One region of the Amycolatopsis sulphurea genome, then DNA from elsewhere that is predicted to be linked to it. Evidence: riboswitches for the same ligand, from Rfam matches in the RefSeq annotation. Region 1 holds a riboswitch; the other holds the start of a gene.
The links. Region 1 has a riboswitch for thiamine pyrophosphate ahead of ATK36_RS22850 (thiamine ABC transporter substrate-binding protein). Riboswitches for the same ligand answer to the same signal wherever they lie in the genome.

Region 1 (14,475 bases):
GAACGCGTCCGGCAACGGCGGGGGTGACCAAGAAGGCGCGTTGATCTCGGCGGCGGTCAACAACGCGTTCGTCCTGCCTATCGCCGCGATGGTGATGACGCTGACCTTGCTGCTGCCGCTGGCCTCGGCGATGGCGGGCGCGGACGCGATCGCCGGCGAGGCGGCGCACGGCACCCTGCGCGGCTGGCTCATCGCGCCGGTGAGCCGGGGCAGGCTGCTGACGGTCAAGGCCATCGGCGTGGGGGTCGTGACGCTGGTCGCGGTGCTTGGGATGTGCGTGACCGGGGTGGTCACCGGGCTGATCCTGAACGGCACGGACTCGCTGTTCACCTTGTCCGGCACCACGTTGTCCCTCGGCGGGGCGCTGGTCCGGATCCTGCTCGTGGCGGGCTGGATCGTGTTGCAGATGTGGGCGGTCGGCGCGGTCGCGCTGGCCGTGTCCAGCTGGACCGAGCACCCGATGCTGGTGGTCGCCTCGGTGCTGGCGGGCAACATCGTGTTCACCATCCTCGGGCTCCTGTCCTCTTTGGACTGGCTGCACCCGTTCCTGCTCACGCAGAACTGGACCGAGGCGCCGGCCGAGGTGCTGCAGGACCCGATGTCCTCGGCCATGCTCGGCGAAGGCGCCCTGCGCGCGGCCTGTTACCTCGTGGTCGGCCTGTCGATCGCCTACGGCCGGCTGTCGACGCGGGATGGCTGAAAGGCTGTGAAGGGGCCCTTCACAGCCTCTGAGTCCGTGAAGGGCCCCTTCACAGCCCTACTACCGTGATCCCGTCCGGATCGAGGGTGAGGCGGACGGGGTCGCCCGCGCGCAGGTCCGCGGCGGCCGGCGCGACGGCGTCCACTGTGGACTCAGCAAGCCGCACGACGAGGCGTACGTGATCACGCCGGTGCACGGCGGCGGTGACCTCGCCGGGCAGCCCCTCGGCGGCCACCCGCAGGCCGTGCGGACGTAGTCCCAGCCGGACCGGGCCGTCCGGAGCGTCGGGTACGGCGACGGCGCCTAGTTCCGTGCCCACCACGCCCGACTCCGCGGTACCGGGCAGGAATGTGCTGACGCCGAGGAACCGGGCGACCACCTCGTCGGCCGGACGCCGCCACACCGAACCGACCGCGCCTTCCTGGCGGATCTCTCCAGCGTCGAGCACCGCCACCCGGTCGGCGAGGGTGAACGCCTCCTCCTGATCGTGCGTGACCAGCAGCGCGGTGATTTTGCTGCGCCGCAGCAACTCCGCCAGGTCGATCGCCAGCTGTTCGCGCAGCCCGGCGTCGAGCCCGGACAGCGGCTCGTCGAGCAGCAGCAACCGGGGCTCCGGCGCCAGCGCACGGGCCAGCGCGACCCGCTGGGCCTGGCCACCGGACAGCTCGGTCACCCGCCGCCGTTCGAACCCGGCCAGCCCGACCAGGTCCAGCAGCTCGGCGACCCGCTTCGCGTGCTGCGCCCGCGGCACTCCGTGCATACGCAGCCCGAACGCGATGTTCGCGGCGACGTCGCGGTGCGGGAACAGCTGGCCGTCCTGGAAAACCAGGCCGAAACCCCGTTTGTGCACCGGGACCGCAGCCAGATCGGCGCCGTCCCAGGCCACCGTGCCGGCGGACATCGGTTCCAGGCCGGTGATCGCGCGCAGCAGCGTCGACTTTCCCGAGCCGGACGGCCCGAGCAACGCGAGCACCTCACCGTCGGCGAGGTCGAGCCGGGCCTCCCGCACCGCGGTGAAAGATCCATAGTGGACAGTCACATCCCGTACCGACAGCGCCATCAGAACTCCCCTGCCGAACCGAACCGGTCGATCAGCACGACGGCCGCGACCGTCACCAGCATCAGCAACGCGCACGCGGCGTAGGCCATCTGGTTGTTCAGCTCCCCCGGCCTGCCCATCAGCGTGGCGACCGCCACCGGCAAGGTCGGCGCGTCCGGGCGGGCGAGGAAGCTCGTCGCGCCGAACTCGCCGAGCGCGACCACGAAACCGAAACCGGCCGCGGCCACCAGCGAACGCGCGACCAGCGGCAGATCGACCTCCCGCCACACCCGCAGCGGGCTCGCACCCAGGGTCGCCGCGGCCTGACGCAGCCGTTCGTCGATCGCCCGCAGCACCGGCAGGATCATCCGCACCACCAGCGGAATGATCACCAGCGCCTGGGCCAGCGGCACGAGCATCGGCGACGTCCGCAGGTCGCCGGGCAGCGCGTCGAGCGTCACCAGGTAACCGAATCCGACGGTCACCGCGGAAACCCCGAGTGGCAGCATCAATGCGGCGTCCATCGTCTCCCCGGCGCCGCGCGCGAGCAGTCCGGGCGAACGGCGCAGCACGACCAGCACCACGCTCGCGATCACCCCGATGGCCATCGCGAGCAGGGTCGCGTCGGTCGCCGCCGCCAGCGAATTCTGGACGGCGACCCACCCCGTCACCTGCAGCGCGCCGTTCGCTCCAGTACCCGCCAGCGCGCGGTACCCCGCGAAGCTCCACCCGTCCGGTGTGGAGACGGATTCGACGAGCAACGCGACGATCGGCGTCAGCAGCAGCCCGAGCACCACCATCGCGGCCGTGACCACGTACCACTGCCCGCCTTGCGGCCTGCGGGCAGTAACCTGCGCTGCGCGCAGCCGTACGGCGCTCTCCCGGCGCCGCCGTGCCATGGCGCCGAGCGCAAGGGCCGCGACCACCGCGGCGAACTGGAGCAACGAGAGCGCGGCAGCGCCGGAGAGGTCCAGCAGGTCGACGGTCCGCAGGTAGATCTCCGTCTCCAGGGTGCGGTAGCTTCCGCCGCCGAGGATCAGCACCACGCCGAAACTGGTGGCACAAAAGAGGAACACCACTGCTGCCGCGGACGCGACTGCCGGCGCGAGCGCAGGCAGCGTGACCGTGCGAAACGCCCGCCACGGCGACGCACCCAGCGCCCGCGCTGCCTCGGCCGCCCGCGGATCGAGATGCGCCCACAGCCCGGAGACGGTCCGCGCAACCACCGCGACGTTGAAGAACGCGTTGGCCAGCACGAGCGGCAGTACTCCGCCGTCCGGCCACAACGCGCGGAAGGCCAGGCCGACGACCACCGTCGGCAACACGAAGGGGATCAGCACGATGGTGCGTGCGAGCCCGATGCCAGGCAGCCGGACCCTGGCGAGCAGGAACGCCACGGGCAGCCCGGCCACCAGCGCCACCACCGTGGAGGCGGCGGCGCTGCCCAGCGTGAATCCGGCCAGCCGCCAGGTCTGCGGGTCCCCCAGGACGGTGTCCACGCCGCCCGCGGAGAATCCGCGGCCGACGATCGCCACCACCGGCCAGGCGAAGAACACCACCAGAAACGCGACCGGCAGCAGGCCGAGCAGCGTCAGCCCGGCGGTGCGAGCCGGTCTCAGGCTCCCATGAGCGAGCGCCATGCACCGATCCACTTCTCGCGACCGGCCTGGATCTTGTCGGCCGGCATGGTCGCCGAGGCAGTCGGCAGCGGTGCCGCGTTCGCCCAGCCCGCGGGCAGCTCGACGCCCGTGCGCGTGGGATAGACGTACATGTTCGCCGCGACCGTGGTCTGGAACTGCTGGGACAGCAGGAAGTCGACCACCTTCTGCGCCTCCGGCACGTGCTTGCTGCCGGTCAGCACCCCGGCGTACTCGACCTGCCGGAAGCAGGTGTCGAGCAGCGCCTTCGTCCGCGGCTTGCCGTCCTCGCCCAGCTCAGCGGCGGGCGACGAAGCGTAGGAGACCACGATCGGGCGAGGCCCCTTGCCGGACGAGCCGGAGAAGTCCTTGGTGTAGGCCTCCTCCCAGCCGCTGTCGATCTTGAGCCCATTGGCCTTCAGCCGGTTCCAGTAGTCCTGCCAGCCGTTCTCGCCGTACTTCGCGATCGTGCCGAGCAGGAAGGCCAGCCCCGGCGAGGCCGTGGCCGGGCTCTCCGCGACCATCAGGTCCTTGTACTGGGGCTCGGCCAGCTCGTCGTAGGAGGTAGGGGCCGGGATGCCCTTGGCTGCGAAGTAGCCCGTGTCCACGTTCACGCACACATCGCCGACATCCACCGCGGAAAGCCGGTGCTGGGTGTCCACCGCGTACCGTTGCGGCCCACGGTCGGCCTCAGGGCTGGTGTACGACTGGAATACGCCCTCGCCGAGCGCGCGGGACGCGAACGTGTTGTCGACCCCGTACGCGACGTCGCCGATCGGGTTGCCCTTCGTCAGCACCAGCTTGTTGGTGAGCGCGCCCGCGTCGCCGGACTTGAGAATCTTGAGCGTGATGCCGGACTGGCGGTGGAAGGCGTCGAGCACCTCCTGCGGTACCACGAACGAATCGTGGGTGACCAGCGTCAGCGTGGGTTCCTGCTGTTCGGAGCTCGCCGAGCCGCCGGTGTCGCCGCCCGACAGCGAACAGGCGCTCGCCAGCACCGCGACCGTGAAAAGGCCCAGCACCGTGCGTGCGGTCCGCGGAATCATCTGTCCTCCTGCAGTGCACCGGGCAGCGGAGGAGGGTAGGGCCTCCCTGCGCCGGCATGATCCGGATTCAGGTGCGAACGGTCGCGGACCGGGTGCCCGCCTCTCAGCCCGGCGTACCGGACTCCCGTGGCAACCTCGGAGCGTAGCCGACACCATGGAGGGATGACGGAACTCCTGAGCGACTCGGCCGCCGACGAGGCGGTACGCACCCTGTCCGGCTGGCATCGCGAGGCCGAGACCATCGTCCGTATTGTGAAACTGTCCTCGTTCCCGGCCGCGATCGAGGTGGTCGACCGGGTGGCCGAGCTGGCCGAGGCCGCCGATCACCACCCGGACATCGACATCCGCTGGCGGACCCTGACCTTCCGGCTGAGCACGCACTACCTCGGCGGCCTGACCGAACGCGACTTCGCCTTGGCCCGCCAGATCGACGCGCTGCTGGCAACCACCTGACCAAGCGTGACATCGGTAACACCGGCGACACCACCAGCCGTCTCGGACGTCTCCCGGACAGGGGAAACAAGCGAACCGGAGGGTGGCGAAGTTGACGCAGGCAATCGTGGTGGGAATGGTGTCGTTCGGCCTGATGGTGGCCGCCGCGGGCGGGGTGCTCTGGCACACCGCCCGCGCCCGGCGTGATTCGTGACACACTTGGTAACAGCGGGCATGATCAAGGCGCTATCCGGGCGGAATCGTTCGGCACCCGGCCACTAGGACACGTCATGCACAGCACGTCGGCCCAGCTCACCACCGTCCAGCGCACCTGGATCACCACCTACGCGACGGCCTTCACCCTGCTCGCGATCATCGTGCTCGGCCTGCTCGGCTGAGTCACTCCGTTTCTCTCGGGGCTCGTCACCACACAGGTGACGAGCCCCGATCCCTTGTGACCGTGTCCTGTTCGATCGGCGGCCTTCCCCGTTCACCGTGATCTCGAAGGCCGACGGTTTAACGTCATGATCATTTCGAACCGTCCCCCGCATTGCGAATCACTCTTTTGGCCTCTCTCGTGGCCGGGATTCCCTCAGAACTTCGTCGCCCACAATGCGATCGGGCAACTTGGCCGCCCTCACTTTGCCGTCGCGGCACTGCACTCTTGCCGTTCGGAATGCCCCGGACAAAGAATCGGTGCACTCGCGCACAGCCCCACCGTCCTTATGACGCAAGGCAACGCGTGCACACGATCCAAGAACGGAGCTGTTCACATGATCCGGAAACTCGTCTCGGGCACCGTGCTGGCTTTGGGGGTCGCTGGCGCGATCGCCGCCACCCAGGGCACCGCTTCCGCTGCTACCTTTGTGCCTGCCGGGGTTTACCCGTCCTCCGACGCCTGCGCCGCCGCGGGCAACGCAGGCTTCCCGCAGCACCGCTGGGTCGACTGGACCCGCAAGGACCTCCACAACCACGGCCAGTACCTGCTGATGGTTCAGCCGACCTACTGAGCACTGTGCGGCGCATTCCGCCATTCTGCGGATGAAGTGTGCCCAATGGCGGAAATCCGCGATCACCGGGTAGTGGTCGCGGATTTCCAGCTTGCCTTTTCGCGTGTTAATACGGTTCGTTTGACTGGAGCACGAACGGGGTACCTGCACTTTAGTGCGGATCGATACCGAAGCGTGGCGGGACCTGCGGCGGACAAGTTTCACGAAGACCACCAGACCAAGGTGCCTCGCAGAAGACTGGCCGACGATACCTTCGTCCACACTGGCAGCGCGCGAGCTGCCGCTGGCGCTGCCACTCGAAGTCGACCTACTCAACCGCGCGCTCGACCACATGACCGAGCAGTCAAAGACGCGGCCGCCGACCAGCGCAGAACCGGATTGAACCGCCAGCACCAACTACAGCCGGAAGCTACTGCGGTGGCGGCGGGGATGAGGCCGTTGACGGCGCATTCGCTGAGGTAGAGGCTGCTTCCGTGGTACGCCGCTGATACGTTTTGACTTGTGCCTGGGATCGATATCACCACACTCGCTGCCGAGCGTTCGACGCGCTGTACATCGGCGATGCCGCCCCTGCCTGAGCCTGGGCAGGTTGTCGAGGTGCGGGGCTCGATGTGGGCCGTCGCCGATGTTCGCGCCCAGGGCCTGCCACGCAGCCCGGCTGACGAGGCGACAGCGCAGCTTTCCCACGTGGTCGTCCTCCAGTCGCTGGACGAAGAACGCCTCGGTGAGCAGCTCTCAGTTGTGTGGGAGCTGGAAGTCGGCCACACGGTCACGCCGGCGCAGGGGTTGCCAGATATCGTCTATGCTGATGTCTTCGACGAACCGGCGACGCTCGCTGGCTTCATCGACGCGATGCGCTGGGGAGCGGTCACGAGCGCCGACCCGAACCGCTACCAAGCACCGTTTTGGTCAGGTGTGAACGTCGAGGCATATCAACTCGAACCGCTCCGTCGCGCCCTCGGGGCGCCTCGATCAAACCTCCTCCTTGCGGACGACGTCGGTCTCGGCAAGACGATCGAAGCGGGCCTGGTAATTCAAGAGTTGTTCTTGCGGCACCGCGCGCGCACTGCGGTGATCGTGTGCCCACCGAGCCTCGCGCTGAAGTGGCAGGACGAGATGCGCGAGAAGTTCGGGCTGGAGTTCACGGTCGTCAATTCCGAGTTGATGGCGCAGGTTCGTCGCACCCACGGCCTGCACGCCAACCCCTTCCAACTCTTTCCGCGCGTGATCGTCAGCATGGCGTGGCTGCCTCAGATCCGCGCCCAACGCCTGCTTCGTGACGTATACGCTCAGGCCACCAACCCCAAGATCGGTAAGCGATACGCATTCGATGTCCTCGTGGTCGACGAGGCCCATCACGTCGCACCTTCCAGCCCATCGGTCATCGCCGGAGGCCGTGGCTACGCGGTGGACACGCAGCGCACAGTCGCAGTCCGCCAGATCGCAGAGAAGTGCGAGCACCGACTGTTCCTGAGCGCGACACCGCACAACGGTCATCCTGAGTCATTCACTGCCCTGATGGCCATGATCGAGCCACGCCGATTCGCGCGCGGCGCGAACCTGGACTCCGCCGCGTTGAAGGATGTAACGGTTCGTCGGCTCAAGACAGACCTGACCGGTAAGGGGTTCAAGCAGCGCAAGGTCAGCGCTCTCGACGTCACCCCGACTGATTCCGAGCAGCAGATGTTCTCCCTGCTCGACGACATCGTCACAAAGAGCGCGAAACAGAACGGTACCAAGCCCAGCGGTGACATTGTGACCATGTTGTTGAAGAAGCGCTTCCTGTCCAGCCCGTTCGCATTCGGGATGACGCTGAGCCACTATCTGTCGTCCAAGGTCGGCCGTGGGCTACCAAGCGATGAATACGACGACATCTTCGGTGAGGGCCAGGCAGACGAGGAAGAAGGTCTATGGGAGCAGGACGAGTCTGAGAAGCTCCGGGAGTCGAAGGGCTCCGACCCGCTGATCGCCGCCGAGCCAGGTCAGCTCGAAGCCCTTATGGAGTGGGGGCTTGGTTATGAGAGCCGTGCCGACTCCCGGCTCGACAGACTGATCGGTTTCCTCGAAGCCGTTTGCCGTCCCGATGGCAAGACTTGGTCCAACGAGCGCGTCGTAGTGTTCACCGAATACGCCCACACAGTTGACTGGCTCACCCGTGTCCTGAACCAGCGTGGCTACACAGAAGATCGACTCGCGGTCATCCAGGGCTCGACACCGACCGACGAGCGCGAGTACGTCCGCTCGCAGTTCACCGCCGACCCCGTGAAGGAGCCGGTGCGGGTCCTGCTCGCCACCGATGCCGCAGGTGAGGGCATTGACCTGCAGACTTACTGCCACCGCCTTGTGAACTTCGACATCCCGTTCAACCCCTCCCGGCTGGAACAACGCATCGGCCGAATCGACCGCTATGGGCAGACTGAGGAACCCCAGGTCTTCCACTTCGTCCCCGTCGTCGACTCGTCCACCTATGCCGCCGACCTGAGCTTCATGGAGCGGATCGCCCGCAAGATAGCTCAGGTCGAATACGATCTCGGGTCGGCCAATCAAGTCGTCGGCGAACAGATCCAGGGCCACTTCGGCAAGCGGCGGGCTCCGGCCAAGGCGAGGTCGAAGGGCCTCGACACCAACGAGGTCATCAACTCCGCCCTGGCTGGCGGCATGGAGCTCAACGCTCGCTTGACGCAGCTGGAGCAGCGCTATCGCGTGTCGCGCACCGAGATGCACCTCGACCCGGCCAACCTTCGTCGAGTCGTCGATACAGCACTGCGCATCAACCACCAGTCACCCCTCGTACCGAACCACGACTTCGCAGAGGACACGGACGCCGAGGTCTTCACCGTCCCGGCCCTTACGGCTGGCTGGCACGACACCTTGCGTGGGCTCGATACCCGTCTCAACCCCGGTGTTCTTCGTCCCATCACCTTCGACCCCGAAGCCGCAGAAGGGCGTGCCGATCTCGTCTACGTCCACCTGGGTCACCCGATCGTGCAAAAGGCTCAGAGACTCCTCCGCCGCTCGCTCTGGAGCGTCGACTCACCGCTCAGCCGTGTCACCGCTGTTGTGGTCGACGATCTTGACGAGTCCTTCGTCGCGGCGGTCACCCGCATGGTCTTGGTCGGCCGTGGTGGCGTCCGCCTTCACGAGGAAGTCTTTCTCGCCGGTGTCCGGTTGAGGGGACGCCGGGCGATGGCGGAGGAGAAGGCAGAGGCGGCGCTCGACAAGGCGCTCGACCGCGAGTATCTGTCGTTGGCAGATGAGCGGGTTCGCGATCAGCTCTGCGACCTGTGGAACGTTCCCGACGCCCCGCTTCGCCTCCGGCTCGAAGAATCGATGCAGGCCCGCGCAGGAAGGCGACACGAGCTGGTGATAGAGCAACTCGCCAAGCGTCAGGCTGCTGACGTACAACGTGCCAAGGAGATCTTCGCGGCCTTTCGCACCAACTTGCGAGACTCCCTCGCCCGTCTGAAAGCCGAGGAGGACGAGGCACAAGGGCAGTTGTTCAGCGATCCCGACCAGCAGCGGCAATGGAGGCGTGATATCGACGCCATGAACCGGCGTCTCGATGAGCTCGACGACGAAGAGGAGCGCGAGATCGCCACCATCACCGACCGCTACGTCGATGTCAAGCCACATACGACCGCCGCGGCGGTCGTGTTCGCGTTGACGCGAGGTAATGCAGAAGGTTGGGTCGAGTGATGGCACGCGCATCGTCTCCTCGTCGCACGGTCATCAACGCCACTGACCAGCACCGGGCATGGCTCGAACTGGTCGACGCCGAAGGCCCGTTCCTTGCCATCCCGCCGCTGAAGCGGGTCTGGCCGCAGGGGATGCCCAGCCTGGCCAGGGATCGCAAGGAAGCACTCGTTGACGCCCGCAAGGACTTCGAAGCCGCATGGGAGAAGCACGACCGCTCCCCGGATTCCGAGTCCGTCTTTGAGTCCTACCGCGTCGCCCGCGACAAGTGGGTCGAGACGATCCTGCGTGATATCGCTGGTTGGGCCGAGTCCCTGTCCTGGGGCGATGTTCCGGGCGTCGAGGCCCAGTCGCCCAACCACACGGTCACGATCCGGGCGCAGGCGGCCCTCAACGGTGCCGACGGCATCGGCGCGCTCGTCCACACCATCGATCCCGTCGACTCACTGCGCCAAACACCGGGTGGCCTGTGGGCTGCGAACCCGATCGACAGGCTCGAGGTAATGCTGCGGGAGAACAAGATCCCGATCGGCATCGTCACCGACGGTCGCTGGTGGGGTCTGGTCTGCGCACGTGAAGGCGCGATGGCTGCGTCCGGCGCCGTCGACGCGCTGACCTGGATCGAAGAGCCTCGTACTCGCGACGCATTTCTCACCTTGATCGGCCGCCAGTACCTCGTCGGCGGTGACCCGACCGAACGTCTGCCTGTCCTGTTCAAGGACTCGGTCGCCGAGGCCGAGGAGATCACCGAGGCCCTCGGTGCCCAGGTACGACGAGCCGTCGAGCTCCTGATTCAGTCCTTTTCCGAATCGGCCGCCGATGCGCGCCGCCGCGGTCTCCCTGATCCGCTGCCGGAGCGCACCCACGACAGCTACGAAGGCGCCGTCACGGTAATGATGCGAGTCGTCTTCCTGCTCTTCGCCGAGGAACGAGGACTCCTGCCTTCGGGTGAGCTGTTCGAGCAGGGCTACGGTATCGCCCGCGAACTCGACCGCCTCATCGGGCGCGAGACAGAGGAGAGCGAGGAAGCGCTCGACTCCACATCGCTCACTTGGCACCGGCTTCTCGCCACCAGCCAGGCCCTCTATCAGGGCGCCAGCTTCGAGAACCTCCGGATGCCGGCCTATGGCGGTTCCCTGTTCGACCCGGCGCGGTTCCCGTTCCTGACCGACACGAACGAACAGAACGCCCTCGCGATCACCGTCTCGGACCGCGTCATGCTCCACGTGCTCCGATCGGTCCAGATCGCCAGCATCAAGGGCGAAGCGCGCCGCATTTCCTTCCGTGATATCGACGTCGAGCAGATCGGATACATCTACGAGGGCCTGCTCGGCTACACCGCAGCCGTCGCCAGCGAAGCCACCGTCGGGCTCAAGGGCGCTCTCGGCGAGGAACCTGAAATCTCACTTGCGAAGCTCGAAGCGCTCGCCGCCAAGCACACCGATCCCAAGAAGTTCGCTGCCGCGATTCGTGCGTTCGTCGAGGAAGACCAGCCATCGTCGAAGCCTTCATCGGCGGCCGCCATTGCCAAGGCGATCGGCGCCGAAGTCGAGCCCAGTGTGGTCAGCTCGCTCACCCCGGCCGTTGGTGGCGATCTCCAACTGCGCGACAGGGTGAAGCCGTGGCTCGGCTTGATCCGCCTTGACCTCCGTAAGCGGCCCTTCGTCGTTCTCGGCGGTGGTCTTATCGTCAAGGAGACACCGTCGCGCAAGAACGCCGGCGCCCACTACACGCCCAAATCACTGGCCGAGGAGGTTGTCCTCCACGCGCTTCAGCCGCTCTGCTACTCGCCTGGCCCGCACGACACAGCCGCCGAGGAACAGTGGAAGCTCAAGTCCTCGGACGAACTCCTGGAGCTCAAGGTCGCTGACATCGCCTGCGGCTCCGGCGCTTTCCTCGTCGCCGCGGCGCGCTACCTCTCCGAGCGAGTGGTCGAGGCATGGACCACCGAGGACCCGACCAATAGCGGGCGTAAGGACCTTTACACTCGAGCGACCCGCCAGGTTGTCGCCAACTGTCTCTACGGCGCCGACATCAACGACATGGCCGTCGAGATGTGCAAGCTCTCCCTTTGGCTCGTATCACTCGACCGCGACCTGCCGTTCTCGTTCGTCGACGACAAAGTCTTCAACGGCAACTCGCTGCTCGGTCTCACCAAGATCGACCAACTCCGATGGCTCCACATTGACCCGGCCAAGGCCCGCGGAGAGACCTTCCACGGCCGCCTTATCGACGTCGATGCGATCCTTCGCCGAGCTGCCGAGATCCGCCGCCGGCTGCTGGAAGAGATCGATGAGACCCACCCTGTCCGCAATAGCACCGCGAAGCGTCGTCAACTCGCCCAGTTCCGCGAGGTGACTTCCAACCTTCGCAAGCTCGCTCACGGCGTCGTCGCTGCCGGGCTTCCACTCGGTGGAAAGCCCGGCAAGGCGCTCGACGAGGCATACGAGAAGCTACGCGTCGCCGCCCGTGCTGCATACCCAGACAAGGGCGAGGACGACAGCACGTCCCTCGAATCGCTCATCGATGCCGGTCTCAAGCCGACAGTCGAGACGGACTACGCGCGGTGGAAGCCGTTGCACTGGGTCCTCGAGGCCCCCGACGTTGTGATCGACAACGGTGGCTTCGACGCCATCGTCGGCAACCCGCCGTTCCTCGGCGGTAAGAAGATCAGCGGCGCGATAAGCACCGAGGTGCGCGAGTGGCTGGTTAACCAGGTCGCAGGAGGAACCAAGGGAAACGCGGATCTTGTCGCCTACTTCTTTCTGCGTGGCACCTCACTCCTACAGAGGAATGGCACGCTCGGCTTGGTCGCCACCAACACGGTCGCTCAGGGAGACACCCGCGAGGTCGGCCTCGACGCGATGGTCGCCGACGGCTTCACCATCACCCGCGCCATCCAGTCCCGCTCCTGGCCGGCCTCGAGCGCCAACCTGGAGTACGCCGCCGCCTGGGGCACCCTCAGCCCCGTCGCCGACAACGTGCCACGAGTGGCCGACGACATCGAGGTACGTCGCATCAGCACCCTCCTCGAACCCACCGGCCGAGCCGAAGGCAACCCAGCACGACTGCTGGAGAACACAGGCGTCGGCTTCATCGGATGCTACGTGCTGGGAATGGGTTTCGTTCTCGAACCTGAGGAAGCGCAAGAATGGATCGATGCCGATCAACGCAATGCAGAGGTACTCTTTCCCTATCTTAATGGCGAAGACCTCAACCAACGTCCTGACACCACCGCCTCCCGCTGGGTCATCGACTTCAACGACTGGTCCAAAACTCGGGCTGCGGAATACGCGCTGCCCTTCTGTCGGATCACAGAGCAGGTAAAACCTGAGCGCCAACGTTTGAAGTCAGACGGCTCGTTCGCCCTACGAAAGCCGTTGCCTGACCGGTGGTGGCAATACGGTGACAAGCGGCCGGCGCTCCGAAAGGCGATTGCGAACCTCGACGAGGTGCTCGTCATCGCGTTGGTGAGCAAGACCGTCATGCCGATGCGGGTTCCTTCTGGCCATGTGTTCAGCCACAAGCTAGGCGTCTTTGCCACCAACTCGTTCGCGGATCAGACCCTGCTCTCATCTTCTCTCCATCAGTTGTGGGCAATGAAATACGGATCGACGATACGCTTAGACGTGAACTACTCGCCGTCGGATGTGTTCGCGACTTTCCCTCGTCCGGACGTGACCGACCGTCTCAAGGCAGCAGGGCAGACGTTAGATGAGGAGCGTCGGGAGATCATGCTCCGCCGCGACCTCGGCCTGACCAAGATCTACAACCTGGTCAACGACCCTGTCGTCCTGCGTGACAGAGACGTTGATCGGCTGCGTGAGATCCACATTGAGGTTGATGAGGCGACCGTAGCTGCGTACGACTGGGACGACATCGAACTCGATCATGGATTCCACACCTACCGCCAGATGGAGCGATGGACGGTAAGCCCAACTGCTCGGGCAGAGACCCTCGATCGCCTCCTCGAGGAAAACCACCGCCGCGCTAAACGTGAGCAACGGGGGGATAACACGGTAGCGGCGAGCGAGGTTCCCAGGGAGGACGGGACACTCTTCGCCTGACTGGTTCGGTTTGCCCGTACACCCCAGGCCGAGAGGCCACAGTCAGTGTGAGGTTCGAGTCAGGTGAACAGGGTTCCTTCTTCCCTCGGGATCCCGACCTTTGATGCGGAGGCTCGGCCGACCTTCTTGTTTTCGTTCGCGCGCCGCTGGTTCTCCTCCAGTAGCCGATCGAGGATCTCTGCCCGAGCGGCGGGACTGACGCTCCAGCGGGCCATCTGGCGATAGCTATGGAAGCCGTGGGCCTGATAGATGTCGGACCAACCGTAGGCGGCCAAGACTTCCCGGTCGAGTTCGACATGGATCTCGCGCAGCCGATCGATGTCTGTGTCACGCTGGACAACAGGGTCGTTGACCAGGTTGTAGATCTTGGTCAGGCCGAGGTCGCGGCGGAGCATGATCTCGCGACGCTCCACGTCTAGAGCGCGCCCCATGATTTCGAGCGGGTCGAAGGGTGCAGGCCGCGGGAAGGTCTCGAACACGTCGGAGGGTGTGTAGCGAGGATCGTTCCTCATACCTGATCCGTACTTGATAGCCCAGAGCTGGTGAACCGACGAGCTGAGTACGGCCTGATCCGCGAACGATTTGGTGGCAAAGACGCCTAGCGTGTGGCTGAACACATGGCCAGAAGGAACCCGCATCGGCATGACGGTCTTGCTCACCAACGCGATGACGAGCACCTCACGCAGTTCGGCGATCGCTTTGCGCATCGACATCTGCTTCTCAGCAAACTGCCACCAACGGTCCCGGTAAGGCTTTCGAGGATTCTTGGTGCGCTCCGGCTTAACATTCAAAACGACATGCTCGAAGGGGGTCGGGTACGCACGCGCCGCCTCCAGTGATCGCTGGCCGAA
Region 2 (14,475 bases), 600 kb from region 1:
CTACCGCGGCGACCGGTACAAGTTCACCACCACGCTGCTGCCGTGACCGCGTGCCGGTGAGCGCGCCCGGGATCCGGTGGGGCACCGGCGCCGCGCGCGGAGTACTGGCCACCACCATCCTCGGCTCGGGGATGGCGATGCTCGACGGCACCATCGTGAACGTCGCGCTGCCCCGGATCGGCGAGGAGCTGGGTGCCTCGGTGGCCGGGCTGCAGTGGATCCTGGACGGGTACCTGCTCGCGCTCGCCGCGCTGATCCTGGTGGCCGGCATGCTCGGCGATCGCTACGGCCGTCGCCGGGTGTACCTGATCGGCGTGGTCTGGTTCGGGCTCGCGTCCGGGCTGTGCGCGGTGGCGCCGTCCACCGAGCTGCTGGTGGCGTTCCGGGTCCTGCAGGGCGTCGGCGGTGCCCTGCTCACGCCGGGCTCGCTGGCGATCCTGCAGTCCTCGTTCGTGCCGGCCGACCGGGCCCGCGCGATCGGTGCGTGGTCCGGGCTCGGCGGGCTGGCCGCCGCGGTCGGTCCGCTGGTCGGCGGGCTGCTCGTGCAGGCCTGGTCGTGGCGGCTGGCGTTCCTGATCAATCTGCCGCTGGCCGTCGCCGTGGTGCTGATGGCGCAGCGGTTCGTGCCGGAGTCCCGCGATCCGGCGGCCACCGGGCAGCCGGACTACCGGGCCGCGGCGATCGGCGCGCTCGGGCTCGCCGGGCTGACCGGGGCGCTGGTCGAGGCGCCGGTCCGCGGGATCGGTGACCCGGTGGTGCTGCTGGCTCTGCTGGCCGGCGTGCTTGGGCTCGGCTTGTTCGTGCTGCTGCAGCATCGGTCGGCCGAACCACTGGTGCCGCCCATGTTGTTCCGCGACCGCACGTTCACGCTGTCCAACGCGCTGACTTTCGTGGTCTACGCGGCGCTCGGCGGCGTGATGATGTTGCTGGTGCTGCAGTTGCAGGTCTCGCTCGGGTACCCGCCGACCCTGGCCGGGCTCGCCGGGCTGCCGATCACCATCCTCATGCTGCTGCTGTCCAGCCGTTCCGGGGCGTTGGCGCAGCGGATCGGCCCGCGGGCCCAGCTGGTGGCCGGGCCGATCGTGATCGGCGCCGGGATGTTGCTGCTGACCAGGGTCGGACCGGGGTCCTCGTACGTGGGGTCGGTGCTGCCCGCGGTCGTGGTGTTCGGCCTCGGGCTGGCCACGGTGGTCGCCCCGGTGACCGCGACAGTGCTCGCCGCAGCCCCGGACCGCTACGCCGGCGTGGCCTCCGGGGTGAACAACGCGATCGCCCGATCGGGTGGGTTGCTGGCGGTGGCGGTGCTGCCCGCGGCGGCCGGGCTGACCGGGGCCGCCTACCGCGATCCGGTCGCGCTCACCGCGGGCTGGCGGACCGCGCTGGTGATCTGCGCCGTGCTCGCGGTGGCCGGCGGGCTGATCGCGCTGGGCATCCACAACGGCGTGCTCGGCCGTGCGGACCAGCCGGACGAGGCGCCGCACCCGGACGACAGCCCGCACCCGGGCGAATGCCTGCACTGCGGGGTCGAAGGCCCGCCGACGCATGTCCACCCGGGCCACTCCACGACGCCCGGCGGGTCACATGGGCGGTGAGTGGCCGGGCACCGTTCTGGGCTCGGGATGGTGGCGGTATCGGGATGGTGAGGCGGGGTGGTGACGGGTTCGGGATGGTAGGGCGGATGGCGTGGGGATGGGGATGGCGGCTCGGGATGGTGGCGGCATCGGGATGGTGAGGCGGGGTGATGAGGGGCTCGGGATCGCGGGGCGGGGTGGTGGCGGCATCGGGATGGTGAGGCGGGGTGGTGGCCGCATCGGGATGGTGAGGCGGGATGGTGACGGGTTTGGGTTGGCGGATCGGGATGGTGAGTCGGGATGGCGAGGGGCTCGCGATGGTGAGGCGGAATGGCGAGGGATGGGGATGGCGGATCGGGATGGCGAGGGCATCGGGATGGTAGGGCGGGATGGCGAGGGCATCGGGGGATCGGGATGGTGATGGGATGGGGATGGCGAGGGACGGCGATGGCGATGGCGATGGATGCGGGTACATGGTCTTGCCATCTCGATGGACCCCGTTGAAGCAGGTGCATATGGTCTGAACATCTCGATCCCGAAGATCGCTACGCAGTGCTTGAAGTACTTGAAGTGCTTGAAGCACTTGGCGTTCGGCGGGCGAGCCGGTCAGGGCCGCCCGGACCATCTCGCGGGGCTACCCGAGGAGTTCGCTCAGTAACTCCGGGTCGATGTTGCCGCCGGAGACGATCGCGACCGTCCGGCCGCCGGGCAGCTCGTCCGCGTGGTGCAGGTACGCCGCGGGCGCGGTGGCTCCGCTTGGCTCGACCACCAGCCGGGACCGGTGCGCCAGGGTCCGCACGGTCCGGCGGATCTCGTCCTCGGTCACCGTGATGATCCCGTCGAGTACGCGCTGTAAGTGGGCGAACGTGAGTTCGGACGGCTGTGCGCGTTGGCCGTCCGCGATCGTGCGCGCGAGGTCGGCCGTCGGCCACTCCACCCGCCGTCCCGCGCGGAGGCTCTCCGCGGTGTCCGCGGCTAGCTCCGGTTCCACGCCGTAGACCTTCACCCCCGGGCACCGCGCCTTGAGTGCGACGCCGACCCCCGAAGCGAAGCCGCCACCACTGACCGGCACCAGCACGGTGTCCACACCCGGCAGGTCGGCGGCGATTTCCAGGCCCGCCGTACCCTGCCCGGCGATCACCTCCGGATGGTCGAACGGCGGGATCAGCGTCAGCCCGCGTTCGCGGGCGAGCCGGTCGGCGACCACCTCGCGATCGGCGATCGGCACTTCGATCACCTCCGCGCCCCAGCCACGGGTAGCCGCGACCTTGACCCGGGGAGTCACGTCCGGCACCACGATCACCGCCGGGATCCCGAAGGTCTGCGCGCAGTACGCGACCGCTTGAGCATGGTTGCCACTGGAGTGCGCGACCACTCCGCGTGCCCGCTCGGCTTCGCTCAGCGCCGCGATCGCGTTGTAGGCGCCGCGAATCTTGAACGCGCCGATCGGTTGCAGGCTTTCCGGTTTCAGCCAGAGCTGCCCTTCGGCCCAGTGCTGGCGCAGCAACGGAGTGTGCACCGCGGTGCCGTTCACTCGTTCGGCCGCCGCCTCGATATCGGTGATCGTCACGAATCGCATGTGGTGAGTATGTCAGGAAAGTGTGAGCTATAGACAATCCACTGTGGACAGTCAACGTGGTCTCGCTCACGACCGCGCAACGAGGGGAGTCATCCAGACGACTTACTCGTTGGAACGAGCAGCATCAGGGTGGGAATCGAAACAGATCGGAATCATGGGCGAGGAGCAGAAGACAGCGCCGGAGCAGGCCGAGAAGAAGGGTCTGCGGCCGGCTTCGGTGGCCGCGGCGGCACTCGCCGCGGTCACCGCGGCATTGCTGGGTTCGAAGCTGGGTGTGGCGGGCACGGTGCTCGGTGCCGGGCTGGCGAGCGTGATCACCAGCGTCGGTGGCGAGCTGTACTTGCGCTCGCTGCACCGGACGCGCGACGCGGCGATGAAGGCACGCGACAAGCTCGCGACCGCCGGCCGCTCGCGGGACGGGCTGGACGCGGTCGGCAACCCGGCGGAAGCGCCGACCATGGTGTTGTCCACCGATCCGTCCGAGCTGCCGACGGTGCGGATCTCGCAACTGCGACCGAACGATCTGGCCGAGCCCGATGACGGCGGGGGCTTCGTCGACCGGCTCCGGAAGCTGCGCTGGCCGTTGGTGATCGGCACCAGCGCGGCCGCCTTCGTCGGGGCGCTGGTCGTGCTCTTCACCGTCGACTGGGGCACCGGTGGTGCCGCGAACACCGGCCTGTACCCGCGCCAGAACACGAGCCAGCAGGAAACCACGCACGAGAACAAGCCGACCCAGTCGCAGAACGCTCCGGCCACCAATACCCCGTCGAACACGCCGACCACGAAGCCTGCGACGCCCACCACCTCGTCGAGCACGAGTACGTCGCAGACCGAGCAACAGGGCGCGCCTTCGACCACCGATTCGTCTCCGCCGCCGACCACGCAAAAGCAGCAGCAGACCCAGACCCAGACCCAGACGCAGCAACCGAAGCAGCCGCAGCAGTCGAACCCGGGTAACTGAGCCTCAGGCGAGCCGGGCGCGCAACGTCTCGGCGGCGGCCTTCGGGTCCTCGGCTTCGGTGAGCGCGCGGACCACGACGATCCGTGACGCGCCGGCGTCGAGTACCTCGGCCAGCCGTGCCTGATCGATGCCGCCGATGGCGAACCACGGCCGGGCAGTGCCGCTCGCCGCGGTGCTGCGCACCAGGTCCAGGCCCGGTGCGTGGCGGCCCGGCTTGGTCGGCGTCGGCCAGCACGGTCCGGTGCAGAAGTAGTCCACGCCGTCCTCGGCGGCGGCCGCGGCGGCCTGTTCGGCGGAATGGGTGGACCGGCCGATGACCACGTCGTCGCCGAGCACGCGCCGGGCCAGCGGCACCGGGATGTCGTCCTGGCCCAGGTGCAGCACGTCGGCGCCGACGGCGAGCGCGACGTCCGCGCGGTCGTTCACCGACAGCAGCGCGCCGTAGCGGGCACACGCATCGGCCAGTACTTCCAGCGCGGCGATCTCCTGCTTCGCTTCCAGCGGGCCGCCACCGGTCTTGTCCCGCAGCTGCACGATGTCGACGCCGCCGGACAGCACCGCGTCGGCGAATTCGGCGAGGTCGCCACGGCCGGTGCGGGCGTCGGTGCACAGGTACAGCCGGGCGTCGCTGAGGCGGGCGCGGATCTGGTCTCCGGTCAAGGCGGGCATGGCGGTGACGGTACCCGCGCGCTACGGTGGGGTGGTCCGCACGGGAGCCCGAGGCACGGGCTGAGAGGGAGCTGCCGCTCCGACCGTGGAACCTGATCCGGGTCATGCCGGCGCAGGGAGCGTGAAGGTGAATTCCGACAGCACAATCCTGACCGTCGTCGGTGGCGGCGTGATCGGTCTTTCCGTGGCGTGGCGGGCCGCGGCGCGCGGCCGGCGGGTCACCGTGGTCGATCCGGAACCGGTGCGTGGTGGTGCTTCCTGGCTGGCCGGCGGCATGCTCGCGCCGGTGACCGAGGCGTGGCCCGGCGAGGAGGAGGTGCTCCTGCTGGGCGAGGCGTCGTTGCGGCGGTGGCCCGGCTTCGCGCGCGATCTCGCCGCCGAAGGCACCGATCCCGGGCTGGCCGGGCACGGCACGATCGTGCTCGCGTTCGACGCTGCTGATGCTGGGTATCTGGACGTTCTCGCCGGGCATCTTCAGTCGCTCGGCCGGGGTGTGGAGACGTTGACCGGCCGGGAGGCCCGTCGGCTCGCGCCTGGGATCGGCGCGGTGCGCAGTGGGTTGCACGTGCCGGGCGATCTGGCGGTGGACAACCGGAAGTTGCTCACTGCGCTGGCCGAAGCGGGTGCTCGCCGCGGGGTCGAGTTTCGCCGGGAACGGTTGTCGAGCCTGGACAACGTGACCGGTCCGGTCGTGCTCGCTGCGGGCGCGTGGACCGGGCAGCTGTGTACGCGGCTGGAGCACGCTGTACGTCCGCTCAAGGGGGAAATCCTGCGGTTGCGGCCTAGGCGTGGTTGTCTGCCGCCTCCGCCGTACACGGTGCGCGCGATCGTCGAAGGCCGCCCGATCTACCTCGTGCCGCGCGCGGACGGTGAACTCGTACTGGGTGCGACGCAGTACGAAGCAGGCTTCGACGAAGCGGTGACCGCACGCGGCGTACGTGAGCTTCTGGAGGGCGCGGAGCGGATTCTGCCGGGCATCACTGAATATGAGTTGGTGGAGACTGCTGCCGGGTTGCGTGCGGGGAGCCGGGATGCGTTGCCGTACATCGGTGAAGTCGGCGAAGGCGTGTACGCAGCGACAGGACATCACCGCAATGGGCTGCTGATGGCGCCGGTGACTGCGGACGCGGTGCTGGCGTGGCTGTCCGGTGAAGCACCGCCGGCGGAGGTCGCTGCGGCGTCGCCTGCCCGTCTGGCGGAAAGGGAGCGAGTCTGATGGAGATCAAGTTCAACGGCCAGTGGCGGGAATTTCCCGACGACAGCACCGTGATCGAGGTGCTCGACGCGGTCGGCGCGAGCCGGCAGGGCGTGGCCGTGGCGGTGAACGGCGAGGTCGTGCGCCGCGGGGACTGGGCCGCTGCCGTCGTGCCGAAGGGCGCGAACTTCGACGTGCTGACCGCGGTGCAGGGAGGCTGATCATGGACGACCTGATCATCGGGAGCCACAAGTACTCCTCGCGGCTGATCATCGGCACCGGCGGCGCGGCGAACCTCGAAGTGCTGGAACGGGCATTGGTCGCGTCCGGCACCGAACTCACCACCGTGGCGTTGCGCCGGGCGGACGCCGAGGGCGGCTCCGGGGTGCTGGAATTGTTGCGGCGCTTGGACATTCAGCTGCTGCCGAACACCGCGGGCTGCCGGACCGCGGCCGAGGCGGTGCTCACCGCGCAGCTCGCGCGCGAGGCGCTGGACACGGATCTGGTGAAGCTGGAGGTGCACGCGGACGATCGCACCCTGCTGCCCGATCCGATCGAAACGCTCGAAGCCGCCGAACGGCTCGTGGCCGACGGATTCACCGTGTTCGCCTACACCAACGACGATCCGGTGCTCGCGCTTCGCCTGGAGGAGGCGGGCTGCGCGGCGGTGATGCCGCTCGGCGCGCCGATCGGCACCGGGCTCGGTATCCGGAATCCGCACAACATCGAGCTGATCGTGGCGCGTGCGTCGGTCCCGGTGGTGCTCGACGCGGGTATCGGCACGGCCTCGGACGCCACGCTGGCCATGGAACTCGGCTGCGCCGCGGTACTTCTGTCGACCGCGGTGACGCGGGCCGCGGATCCGGAACGCATGGCCGCGGCGATGCGTGCCGCGGTCGAGGCGGGGTACCTCGCCCGCGGCGCCGGCCGGGTGCCACAACGGTTCTGGGCGCACGCGTCGAGCCCACCGCGCTGATACTGGGCAAAGGGCTGTGAAGGGGCCCTTGACGGACTCTGATTCTGTGAAGGGCCCCTTCACAGCCCTTGCAGCGGGGGGAAGGAAGCCGCGTTAGATCTTGACGACGATCTTGCCCTGGACTCCGCCGAGTTCCAGCGCGCGGTGCGCTTCGGCGATCTGCGCGAGCGGGAATACCCGGTCCACCTGCGGACGGAGTTCGCCGGTGCGGACCAGCCTGCCCAGTTCGGCGATCAACGGGCTGTGGGGATTGCCGCTGAAGAACCGGATCGGCCGGGTACGGCGCCGGGAATGCAGCAACGCGTAGCCCACCGTGGCGAGCAGCCGATCGGGGTTGAAGGCGATCTCGACCAAACGCCCGCGCGGGGTGAGCAGCCGATGGAACGCGGGCAGGTCGGTGCCGGCCGTGTCCAGGATCACGTCGAACCGGCCGAGTTCCCCCGGCGCGCGGTAGTCGATCGCCTCGTCGGCGCCGAGTTCCCGCACCAGGTCCAGGTTCTTCGCCCCGGCCAGCCCGGTCACGTGCGCTCCCAGCGTCTTGCCGAACTGCACCGCGACGAAGCCGACGCCGCCGGTCGCGCCGCGGACCAGAAGCCGTTCACCGGGCGCCAGCGCGGCCTTGTCCCGGAGCGCGGTGATCGCGGTGCTGCCTATGATCAGCGACGCCGCTTGTACCGAGTCCAGTCCGTCCGGCACGTGGTCGAGCCGGTCGGCGGAGACCGCGACGTACTCCGCTGCGCTGCCCATCCGGCGGCCGAACATGCCCCACACGTGGTCCCCGGCGGCGAACCGGCTCGCGCCCGGGTCAACGATCTCGCCGACCAGGTCGGTGCCGAGCCGCTTGGGGAACCTTCTGCCGCTGAACGGCCGCATCGCCCCGGAACGCAGGGCCAACTCCGCACTGTTGACCGAAACCGCGCGCACCCGCACCAGCACTTCCCCAGGGCCTACCGGAGGCAGCGGGCCGGTCGTCTCGTACAGCACGTCGGTCGGCCCGTAGCGGTCGAAAGCAGCGAATCGCATTGAAGTTGAGGGCATGGCTCCACTCGTAGCCGGGAAACCGGACGGGGTCATCCGTTTCGGGTCAAGCGAGAAACCCCCGGGTGCCGAACTCCTCGGTTCGCGCGGCTAGCTCACCGTGGTCCGCCCGTGCACCACCAGCGCCCAGGTCAGGCAGGTGAGGGCGGCAGTGCTGACGAGCACGCGCACGAGATTCCACATCCGCCATTTCGCCTCGTCGAACGCCACCCTGATCGCGGCGAGATCCGTGGCGCGCTCGGGCAGGCCCGCCGCCTTGATCGCGTTGTTGAGCGGCACGTTGACCACGATCGTGATTACGAAGGCGACCAGGTAGAGCGCGAGCGCGGCCGCGATCCACGGAAAGGCCGGACGGCCGAGCTGGGTGAACGTCGCGGCAAGCGTGCAGATCAGGGCACCGGCGAAACCACTGATCATGAACCACGGGTTGATGATCGCCTTGTCGATCGACTGGAACGCGCTGACGAACGTCCGGTCGTCGGTCGTGGCGAGGCCGGGCATGATCGCGTGCCAGAACACGGCGAACGCGCCGGTGATCATGCCCATCGTCAGCGTCGCCAGGATCAGCGACAGCGTCCGTACCGTGTCCATTGCGGACCTCCGATGCTGCGGGTGTGGTTGGCCTCTTGTCGCAGGTCAGGTCGCCGACCATGCGCAGGTCTTCGCGGTGGGCCTCGCCCAGGCGGTGAAGTCGCGGGGAGCCCGGCCGATCCAGGACGACGTACCGGATCGGCCGGCCGGTCGCGGTGGTCAACGCGTCGGCGACCTCGGCCAATCGCGTACTCACGCAGGAAGTCCTCGCTGAAGTTCTGCTTGAACCAGGCCGGCCGGACGATGGTCCAGTCCGTTCCGCTGGTCTTGACGGCGTGCGGCCGGGGCTGCCGACGCCGTGGCCGGACCGCAACACCACCCGGCGCAGGCCTTCGTCGGCGGCTTGCTTGACGAACCGGCCGGCCTGGGTACGCCCTGCGACGTCAGCCGTGCCGCCACGCGGCGCCCGGTCTTGCCCATGTCACCCAGGAGGAGAATCGGTGCGGTGGTCATGGGAGTAGTTCACCTCGGCTCGTCGAGATAAACCATGGCTTTCTGGCGCATTTCCATGTCTGTGCGTCTCAGCTAGCGTGCTCGCTGTGGACGTTCTCGACGACCTGCTCGCCTCCACCCGAGCCAGGGGAGGGGTAGTCAACCTGACGATCCTGGACCCGCCGTGGAGCCTGGACATCCGTGACGAAGCGCAGCTCGCCCTGGCCACCCTCGTGCGCGGCTGCGGGTGGATCATCCGCGAAGGACAGGAACCAGTCCGGCTGGGAGAGCGTGACGTCGCGGTGCTGGCCGGGCCAGAGCCGTACGTCGTGGCCGACGACCCGGGGACCGCGCCGCAGCTGCGCATCCATCCCGGCGGCGTCTGCGAGCCGTTGCCGGGCGCGCCCGTCGACTACAGCGCCCGGCTCGGCGTCCGGACCCACGGTGGCCGGCCCGAGGGCGAGGTGATGGTCGTCAGCGGCACCTACCAGCTGGACAGCGACGTCAGCCGCCGGCTGCTCGCCGCGTTGCCGCCGGTGCTGGTGGTACCGGCCGAAAACGTCGCCGGGCACGTGATGGACCTGGTGCTCGGCGAGATCCAGCGCGACGAACCGGGCCAGCAGAGCGTGCTCGACCGCTGGCTCGATCTCGCCCTCATCGTCACCCTGCGCGCGTGGTTCGCCCGGCCCGGGTCGCACCCGCCGGGGTGGTATCGCGCGCAGAGCGATCCCGTAGCGGGCCGGGCATTGCGGCTGCTGCACGAGGATCCGGCGGATCGGTGGAGCGTCGCCGCACTCGCCGATCGGACCGGCGTTTCCCGCGCTGCCCTTGCCCGCCGGTTCACCGCTCTGGTCGGCGAAGCGCCGATGACCTACCTGACCGGCTGGCGGCTCACGCTGGCGGCGGACCTGTTGCGCGAGACGAACGACACCGTGGAATCCATCGCCCACCGGGTCGGTTACGCCAACGCCTTCGCGCTGTCGGTCGCGTTCAAGCGCGTCCGTGGGCTCAGCCCGACCGCGCATCGACGCAACGCCGCCGCCTGAACCGCGGCCTTCGCTGGACCGGTGGAGCCCGGTCCGGCCGCGCGGAAAGCGTCTTCAGGTGATTCCGCCCGCGCTTGACGCGGACTGAGCATCGGCAGGCCGTATGGTTGACGGCACCTTTCCGGCACGCCTTCGCGGCGGGCCCCCATCGGCAGGAGGAGCCGAACCGTGACTCTTTCCCCGGTCCAGGACGTATCCGGCAGGCTGTACCTGGCGGTCGGGCGGCTGTCCCGATCCTTGCGGCAGGCCGGCGTACCGGGGCCCGGCCATGGCGCGATCTCCGCGCTGGCCACCCTGGTGCACTTCGGCGAGCTGCGGCTCGGCGATCTCGCGGCCAAGGAGGGGGTCGCGGCGGCGACCATGTCGCGCATCGTGGCCACGCTCGTGGAGGCGGGCTACGTCACCCGCGAATCCGATCCGGTCGACCGCCGGGCCTGGCTGGCCCGCGCCACCGAGGAGGGCGAACGGCTGGTGTCCGGCGTGCGGTCCACCCGCGTGCAGGAGCTCAACCGGCGGCTCACCCGGCTCACCCCGGAGGCGCGGGAGGCGCTGATCGCCGCGTTGCCCGCGCTGGAAGCCCTCATCTCCGACGAGACCTGAGCTACCGTTCTTCCGGCGCCAGCCGCCAGAACGCGGATACCGGGCCGACCTTCGCGCCCATCGGGTACGAGCGTTCGACCGCCTGCGAAACGAACCACTTGCCGTACCGCGCGGCTTCCACCATCGGCATGCCCTTGGCCAGCCCCGCGGTGAGCGCGGAGGCCATCGTGTCGCCGGCTCCGTGCGTGTGCGGGGTCCGGTGCCGCGGGCCGGGCAGCTCGACGAACGTGGTGCCGTCGAACAGCAGGTCCACGCACTCCGGATCGGACACCAGGTGGCCGCTCTTCACGAGCACGTACTTCGGGCCCATCCGGTGCAGCACCACGGCCGCCGTGCGCATGCCCGCGCGGTCGGTCACGGTCATCCCGGTGAGCAGCCGTACTTCGTCGAGATTCGGGGTTACCAAGGTGGCGCGCGGCAACAGCTCGTTGCGTAGTGCCGTGAGTCCGCCCTGGTCGAACAACGGGTGCCCGGTCATCGACGCGGCCACGGGGTCGACCACGAACGGCACCGCGGCGTCGCGGCCGATGCCCGCGTCGTCACAGGCCGCCGCGACCGCGTGGATGATCTCGGCGGAGGCGAGCATGCCGGTCTTCGCCGCCTGCACGCCCATGTCCGAGGCCACCGCCTCGATCTGGCCGGCCACGATGTGCGGCGGCAGGTCCGCACGGTCGTGCACGCCGAGGGTGTTCTGCACGGTCACAGCGGTGACGGCGACCAGTCCGTGCACCCCGCAGGTGAGGAAGGTGCGCAGATCGGCCTGCAGCCCGGCGGCGCCGCCGGAGTCCGAACCGGCGATGGTGAGAGCCGACGGCGGGCTCGGAGTTTCCTGCATGTGCCCACCATATGTCCGTGAAGGGGCCCTTCACGGACTCAGAGTCCGTGAAGGGCCCATTCACAGCTTTACCCGCGAAGCCGCCAGAAGGGCGACACCGGGCCGACCCCGGCGCCGAGGGGATACGCCTCGGCCACGCAGCGCTCGATGAACCGCTTCGCCGCGCTTACCGCGGCCGGCACGTCGGCGCCGTTCGCGAGGCCTGAGGTGATTGCCGACGCCATGGTGTCGCCGCCGCCGTGCGTGTTCTTCGTCGCGATGCGCGGGCCGGAAAGCTCGATCGTCTCGGCGCCGTCGGTGAGCAAGTCCACGCAATCCTCGGCGTCGTACAGGTGCCCGCCCTTGACCAGTACCCACGCCGAACCGAACTCCAGCAACGCTTCCGCTGCCCGGCGCTGACTCGCGCCGTCCGTCACCTCGACGCCGGTGAGCAGCCGTACCTCGTCGAGATTGGGCGTGATCAGCGTCGCGCGGGGGAAAAGCTCGGTGCGGATCGCCTCCAGCGCTTCTTCCCGCAGCAAGGCGTGGCCGGTCATGGACGCCGCCACCGGATCGACCACGAACGGGGTGTCCGTACCGCGTCCGATGTGGACTTCGTCGAGGGTATCGGCGACGGTGTGGATGATCTCGGCGGTGGCGAGCATGCCGGTCTTCGCCGCGTCCACACCCATGTCGGACGCGACGGCCTTGATCTGCGCGCGCACGACGTCGGCCGGGATCTCGGTGAAACCCTGCACGCCCAGGGAGTTCTGCACGGTGACCGCGGTCAGCGCGACCAGCCCGTGTACGCCGTGCGCGAAGAAGGTGCGCAGATCGGCCTGCACACCCGCACCACCGCCGGAGTCGGATCCGGCGATGGTGAGGGCGGTGTGCGGTGCGACGTTCGTCACTGCCCGACCACGGGCAGGTAGACCTTGTTGCCACGCTCGGCGAACTCGTCCGACTTCTCCGCCATTCCGGCCTCGATGGCCTCCACAGTGGACAGACCGTGCTCCTCGGCGTACTTGCGCACGTCCTGGGTGATCCGCATGGAGCAGAACTTCGGCCCGCACATGGAGCAGAAGTGCGCGGTCTTCGCCGGTTCCGCGGGCAGTGTCTCGTCGTGATAGGACCGCGCGGTGTCCGGGTCGAGCGACAGGTTGAACTGGTCGTTCCAGCGGAATTCGAAGCGGGCCTTGGACAGCTCGTCGTCCCACTCCTGCGCGTGCGGATGGCCCTTGGCCAGGTCCGCGGCGTGCGCGGCGATCTTGTAGGTGATCACCCCGGTCTTCACGTCGTCGCGGTTGGGCAGGCCGAGGTGCTCCTTCGGCGTGACGTAGCACAGCATCGCGGTGCCGTACCAGCCGATCTGCGCCGCACCGATCGCGGAGGTGATGTGGTCGTAGGCCGGCGCGATGTCCGTCGCGAGTGGACCGAGGGTGTAGAACGGCGCCTCGCCGGTGAGCTTCTCCTCCAGCTCCACGTTCTCCTTGATCTTGTGCATCGGCACGTGGCCGGGGCCCTCGATCATCACCTGCACGTCGTGTTCGCGGGCGATGTGCGTCAGCTCGCCGAGGGTTTCCAGCTCGGCGAACTGCGCGCGGTCGTTCGCGTCCGCGATCGAGCCCGGGCGGAGGCCGTCGCCCAGGGAGAACGTGACGTCGTACTCGCGCAGGATCTCGCACAGCTCGGAGAAATGCGTGTACAGGAAGGATTCCTGGTGGTGCGCCAGGCACCAGGCGGCCATGATGGACCCGCCGCGGCTGACGATGCCGGTGACCCGCCGCGCGGTGAGCGGCACGTACCGCAGCAGCACGCCGGCGTGCACGGTCATGTAGTCCACACCCTGCTCGCACTGTTCGAGCACGGTCTCCCGGTAGACCTCCCAGGACAGTTTTTCCGGGTCCCCGTTGACCTTTTCCAGCGCCTGGTACATCGGCACGGTGCCGACCGGTACCGGGGAGTTGCGCAGCAGCCACTCCCGGGTCTCGTGGATCCGCTTGCCGGTGGACAGGTCCATGATGGTGTCCGCGCCCCAGCGGGTGGCCCAGACCATCTTGTCCACCTCCTCCTCCACAGAGGACCAGACGGCCGAGTTGCCCATGTTGGCGTTGACCTTCACCAGGAATTTCTTGCCGATGATCATCGGCTCGCTCTCCGGGTGCCTGCGGTTGACCGGGATGACCGCGCGGCCGCGGGCCACCTCGTCGCGCACGAACTCCGCCGTGCACCGCTCACGGGCGGCGATGAACTCCATCTCCCGGGTGATCACCCCGGCTTTCGCCCAGCCGAGCTGGGTGTTGTGTGCCCGCCCGTCGGCCCAGCCCGCCCGCAGCGGATGAAGTCCACTGTGGACATCGATGGTGGCTTCCGGATCGGTGTACGGGCCCGACGTGTCGTACACGTCGAAGTGCTCCCCGTTCGACAGGTCGATCCGCCGGGCGGGTACCCGCAGGCCGGATTCGGTCCGGTGGTGGATCTTGCGGGAACCGGTGATCGGGCCGGTGGTCACCGAAGGCGTGATCGCCCGGTCCTCGTCCGCACTCGCGTTTTCCAGCGTCGTCAACGACGTTCACTCCCTACGCCGGCATTACCCGGTCAGGTTCCTGCGGTCGGCGGCACCGGGTGTCCACGAGACAGACACCAGCCGCCCTCTCAGCCCGCCAAGGCGCGAGCTCCCGCGTTGTGTTGAATGGGGTTGCCCTCCGACCATGCCACGCCGGATCGGGTCCGCACAAGCCTGTCGCCTTGTCGACTCGGAGTGGCTTCACCGGATCGGAGCACTGGGCGGCCGGGGTGCGCAGGGGTGAGAATCGCAGTGCGTTCCGTGACGAATCGCACTATGCGGGGTGGAAATGCGAAAGGTCCTTCTTCCGGCGCTTACCGCGCTGCTGGTGACGAGTGCGGTACCGGCGGTCGCGGCGGCGCCGGGGGAGGCACCCGGGCGCCCCGGCGCGCACCCGAGCTGGCTGCCGGCGGACAAGACCGGGTTCGGCACGGCGC

Region 2: linked by a shared signal. The riboswitch ahead of thiO (glycine oxidase ThiO) and the one ahead of ATK36_RS22850 (thiamine ABC transporter substrate-binding protein) in region 1 are both predicted to bind thiamine pyrophosphate.

What each region holds. Positions count from the first base shown of each region.
Region 1 covers NZ_PDJK01000002.1:3,649,255-3,663,729, reverse strand. Annotated here, with positions in the region: gene ATK36_RS22865 (ABC transporter permease) at 1-700, shown strand, start outside; gene ATK36_RS22860 (ABC transporter ATP-binding protein) at 750-1,760, opposite strand; gene ATK36_RS22855 (ABC transporter permease) at 1,760-3,379, opposite strand; gene ATK36_RS22850 (thiamine ABC transporter substrate-binding protein) at 3,355-4,422, opposite strand; TPP riboswitch at 4,449-4,560, opposite strand; gene ATK36_RS22845 (4a-hydroxytetrahydrobiopterin dehydratase) at 4,585-4,875, shown strand; gene ATK36_RS22840 (hypothetical protein) at 5,628-5,864, shown strand; gene drmD (DISARM system SNF2-like helicase DrmD) at 6,366-9,560, shown strand; gene ATK36_RS22830 (Eco57I restriction-modification methylase domain-containing protein) at 9,560-13,624, shown strand; gene ATK36_RS22825 (type IIL restriction-modification enzyme MmeI) at 13,684-14,475, opposite strand, start outside.
Region 2 covers NZ_PDJK01000002.1:3,044,658-3,059,132, forward strand. Annotated here, with positions in the region: gene ATK36_RS19975 (GntR family transcriptional regulator) at 1-46, shown strand, start outside; gene ATK36_RS19980 (MFS transporter) at 57-1,592, shown strand; gene ATK36_RS19990 (threonine ammonia-lyase) at 2,206-3,150, opposite strand; gene ATK36_RS32345 (hypothetical protein) at 3,305-4,111, shown strand; gene thiE (thiamine phosphate synthase) at 4,115-4,780, opposite strand; TPP riboswitch at 4,811-4,916, shown strand; gene thiO (glycine oxidase ThiO) at 4,908-5,996, shown strand; gene thiS (sulfur carrier protein ThiS) at 5,996-6,196, shown strand; gene thiG (thiazole synthase) at 6,199-6,951, shown strand; gene ATK36_RS20020 (NAD(P)-dependent alcohol dehydrogenase) at 7,045-7,974, opposite strand; gene ATK36_RS20025 (anthrone oxygenase family protein) at 8,080-8,580, opposite strand; gene ATK36_RS20035 (AraC family transcriptional regulator) at 9,120-10,058, shown strand; gene ATK36_RS20040 (MarR family winged helix-turn-helix transcriptional regulator) at 10,227-10,658, shown strand; gene thiD (bifunctional hydroxymethylpyrimidine kinase/phosphomethylpyrimidine kinase) at 10,660-11,493, opposite strand; gene thiD (bifunctional hydroxymethylpyrimidine kinase/phosphomethylpyrimidine kinase) at 11,562-12,383, opposite strand; gene thiC (phosphomethylpyrimidine synthase ThiC) at 12,380-14,038, opposite strand; gene ATK36_RS20060 (glycoside hydrolase family 15 protein) at 14,328-14,475, shown strand, end outside.